One region of the Kosakonia beeri genome, then DNA from elsewhere that is predicted to be linked to it. Evidence: predicted binding sites of a transcription regulator. Region 1 holds the regulator's gene; the other holds the start of a gene.
The links. Region 1 encodes PurR, which represses purine synthesis genes. Its sites were predicted from a motif close to CANGCAAACGTTTGCNTG; they were not measured.
Positions count from the first base shown of each region.

Region 2: purE (5-(carboxyamino)imidazole ribonucleotide mutase) is a predicted target of PurR. The motif match lies at 1,008-1,025, and genes of this name have one in related genera.

Region 1 covers NZ_CM135106.1:2,814,994-2,817,195, forward strand. The annotation lists gene ACUY4S_RS13390 (MFS transporter) at 1-217, opposite strand, end outside; gene cydH (cytochrome bd-I oxidase subunit CydH) at 394-483, opposite strand; gene purR (HTH-type transcriptional repressor PurR) at 781-1,806, shown strand; gene punR (DNA-binding transcriptional activator PunR) at 1,826-2,202, opposite strand, start outside.
Region 2 covers NZ_CM135106.1:3,668,725-3,670,926, forward strand. The annotation lists gene ppiB (peptidylprolyl isomerase B) at 1-243, shown strand, start outside; gene lpxH (UDP-2,3-diacylglucosamine diphosphatase) at 246-968, shown strand; gene purE (5-(carboxyamino)imidazole ribonucleotide mutase) at 1,097-1,606, shown strand; gene purK (5-(carboxyamino)imidazole ribonucleotide synthase) at 1,603-2,202, shown strand, end outside.

The DNA.
Region 1 (2,202 bases):
GCGCGTTACGTCTGCCGCGATGTGAAAGTAGCAGTGTCATTAACGGCGCACCGACCATCACACCGACGGCATATGCGCTAATCAACATCCCCGCCGCCGGAATAGAAACATCAACGCCGCGGGCAATCACTGGCAGTAACCCCATCGGGGAGAACTCAGTGGTGCCAATGCCGAAGGCGCCAATCGCCAGGGCAAGCAAAGGAAAATTCACTTTCATAGATAGACTCCGGAAACACCGTGTCGGTGGATGACACTGTTGTAGAAGCCAAAAGTATGACAGTAATCACAAAAAACAGCAGTTAGCAAAATGACAAAAGATTATTGCGGGTTTGATAACAATGGGCAGAAAAGCGGGCAAAACGGAGGGAGAAAAAGCCTCTCCCTCGCGCGGGATCAATGCAGAGCTGCGGTCAGAGCGCCGAAAACAATCAGGCTCAGAACGATAATGGTGGTGAACAGTGAATACTTCAGGTCGGTGCTCATCAATTTTCTCCGTTTTAATTTCCACACAAAAAGTGCGTTAGCGCATTTTTGCACAAATAATCATAAAAATCTTGCAGGAATTCGTGAGACGAATGTTTTATCTCTTCCCCTTTTGCTCAAGATCAGACAAAATTCGACGCTAAATTTATTAGCGTACCGGCCATTGACTCCCCTCCTGACGTCCAGTGTCTTTTTCCCGGCGTACCGCATTCCCTTTCGCGGGTACAGGGTGATTGAAGGCAAACGTTTACCTTATGTATTATCAGGAGCTTAAGATATGGTCTGGAGTGACATCTGATGGCAACGATCAAAGACGTAGCGAAGCGAGCAAACGTTTCCACCACAACTGTATCACACGTAATTAACAAAACCCGTTTCGTCGCCGAAGAGACGCGCAATGCTGTGTGGGCGGCGATCAAAGAGTTGCACTATTCACCCAGCGCCGTCGCGCGCAGCCTGAAGGTGAATCACACCAAATCGATCGGTTTGCTGGCAACCAGTAGCGAAGCGGCGTATTTCGCTGAAATCATTGAAGCTGTCGAGAAAAAGTGTTTTCAGAAAGGGTATACCCTGATTCTCGGCAACGCCTGGAATGACCTTGAAAAACAACGCGCTTATCTGTCCATGATGGCGCAAAAACGCGTCGATGGTTTGTTAGTGATGTGTTCGGAATATCCGGAGTCGCTGCTCAGCATGCTGGAAGAGTACCGCCATATTCCGATGGTGGTGATGGACTGGGGCGAAGCCAAAGCTGACTTTACTGACTCGGTGATTGATAACGCCTTTGAAGGCGGCTATATGGCTGGTCGTTATCTGGTGGAGCGTGGGCATCGTGACATTGGCGTTATTCCCGGGCCGCTGGAGCGCAACACCGGCGCTGGGCGTCTGGCAGGCTTTATGAAAGCCATGACCGAAGCCATGATCACCGTGCCGGAAAGCTGGATTGTGCAGGGTGACTTTGAGCCGGAGTCCGGTTATCGCGCTATGCAGCAGATCCTGTCGCAGGCGCACCGTCCGACAGCCGTCTTCTGTGGGGGCGATATTATGGCCATGGGCGCGCTCTGTGCCGCCGATGAAATGGGCTTGCGCGTACCGCAGGATATTTCGCTCATTGGCTACGACAATGTGCGCAACTCCCGTTTCTTTACGCCGTCACTGACCACTATCCATCAGCCGAAAGACTCGCTGGGAGAAACGGCGTTTACCATGCTGCTGGATCGCATCGTTAACAAACGTGAAGAATCGCAATCCATTGAAGTCCATCCGCGCCTGATTGAGCGCCGTTCGGTTGCTGACGGCCCGTTCCGCGACTACCGTCGTTAATACTTTTCGGTGGGAGCCTTCACTCCGGCTCCCGCAACCATTCCCGGTTCAGTGTTTCACTGTCGCCCAAATAGTCCAGCAACCAGTTTAGCGCTGGCGAGGCTTCGTTTTGTTGCCATGTCAGGCAACAGGCTGCATCCGGGAAGGGATTTTCAAGTTCCAGCGCTACCCAGTCTCCGCTTTCCAGCCATGGCCGGGCAAAATGCGACGGGACCATTCCCACACATACCCCTGCCGACAGACACGCTTCCGACGAGGCCCAATCCGGTACCAGCACCCTCTTCTGGTTATCCAGCAGCCAGGTGATCCGCTTTGGCAGAGAACGGGAAGTATCTTCCTGGATCAATGAAGGCCAGTTGCGCAACGTTTCATCACTCAACGGGCTGTCGAGGCTCG
Region 2 (2,202 bases), 850 kb from region 1:
ATGGCGCGCACCCAGGCTCCGCATTCTGCTACCGCGCAGTTCTTCATCAACGTGGCGGACAACGACTTCCTGAACTTCAGCGGCGAGAGCCTGCAGGGTTGGGGTTACTGCGTGTTTGCAGAAGTGGTTGAAGGGATGGACGTGGTAGACAAAATCAAAGGCGTCTCCACTGGCCGCAGCGGTATGCACCAGGACGTTCCGAAAGAAGACGTGATCATCGAAAGCGTGACCGTCAGCGAGTAATCGTGGCGACGCTCTTTATCGCAGATCTGCATCTGCAAACACAAGAACCGGCGATCACCGCCGGTTTTCTGCGTTTTTTAGCGGGCGAAGCGCGCCAGGCAGATGCCCTTTACATTCTGGGCGATCTGTTTGAAGCCTGGATTGGCGATGACGATCCAAACCCGCTGCACCAGCAGGTCGCGGCCGCGATCCGCGCCGTCGTCGAGGCGGGTGTCCCCTGCTACTTTATTCACGGCAACCGTGATTTTCTGTTGGGTAAACGTTTTGCCCGTGCCAGTGGTATGCAACTGCTGCCGCAAGAGCAGGTACTCAACCTGTACGGTCGTAACGTGTTGATTATGCACGGCGATACCCTGTGCACTGATGATGAAGGCTACCAGGCGTTTCGGGCTAAAGTTCATCAACCCTGGCTACAGACACTGTTTCTCGCTTTACCGCTGTTTATCCGTCGCCGCGTAGCGGCAAAAATGCGCGCCGGCAGCAAAGCCGCTAACAGCAGCAAGTCACTTGAGATTATGGACGTCAACGCGCAAGCGGTGGTGGCAGCCATGGAGCAACACCGCGTACAGTGGCTAATTCACGGGCATACTCACCGTCCAGCTATCCATACGCTAACCGCAAATAACGCGCCTGCCCACCGTGCCGTGTTAGGCGCATGGCACAGCGAAGGTTCAATGGTGCGTGTCAGCGAAACTGACGTAGATCTGATCGCTTTCCCCTTCTGATGACGTTTTCGCTGCCGCGACGATCGCCGCTTACATCGCCACGCAACCGTTTTCCTTGGCCGTTTTACGTGCTATTCTCTGTGCCCTCTTATGTAGTCTGAAGCACACCCACAGGAGTTTTGAGACGCATGTCTTCAAGCAACCAACCGGCGCGCATCGCCATTGTTATGGGCTCGAAAAGCGACTGGGCCACCCTGCAGTTCGCCGCCGAAATCCTCGATTCCCTGCACGTTCCGCACCATGTTGAAATCGTCTCTGCACACCGCACCCCGGATAAACTGTTTAGCTTCGCCGAAGAGGCAGAGCAAAACGGCTATCAGGTGATTATTGCCGGCGCAGGCGGGGCTGCGCATCTTCCGGGCATGATCGCGGCAAAAACACTGGTACCAGTATTGGGTGTGCCGGTACAAAGCGCGGCCTTAAGCGGCGTGGACAGTCTGTACTCTATTGTGCAGATGCCGCGCGGTATCCCCGTCGGCACGCTGGCTATTGGCAAAGCAGGCGCAGCCAACGCCGCCCTGCTGGCCGCACAAATTCTTGCTCAGCATGATGCTGCACTGCATCAGCGACTGGCGGACTGGCGTCAGGCGCAGACTGATGAAGTGCTGGATAACCCGGACCCACGAGGTGCGGCATGAAACAGGTTTGCGTACTGGGCAATGGTCAGCTTGGGCGCATGCTGCGCCAGGCTGGCGAGCCGCTGAGCATTGCCGTCTGGCCCGTCGGGCTGGACGCCGATCCGCAAGCCGTGCCGTTTCAGCACAGCGTTATTACCGCGGAAATTGAGCGCTGGCCAGAAACCGCATTAACCCGCGAGCTGGAACGTCACCCTGCCTTTGTTAACCGTGATGTGTTCCCGATCATTGCCGATCGTCTGACCCAAAAACAGCTGTTCGATGAACTTGGACTGGCGACCGCCCCGTGGCAATTACTGGCTGACAAAAGCGAATGGCCTGCGGTGTTCTCGCGCCTGGGCGAACTGGCGATTGTTAAACGTCGCGTGGGCGGGTACGACGGTCGCGGCCAGTGGCGTTTGCGTGAAACAGAAACGGCACAGCTGCCAGACGACTGCTACGGTGAATGCATTGTCGAGCAGGGCATTCATTTTTCTGGCGAAGTCTCACTGGTGGGCGCGCGCGGCCACGATGGCAGCACAGTGTTCTACCCTCTGACCCACAACCTGCATCAGGATGGGATCCTGCGCGCCAGCGTCGCGTTTCCAAAACCAAATGCA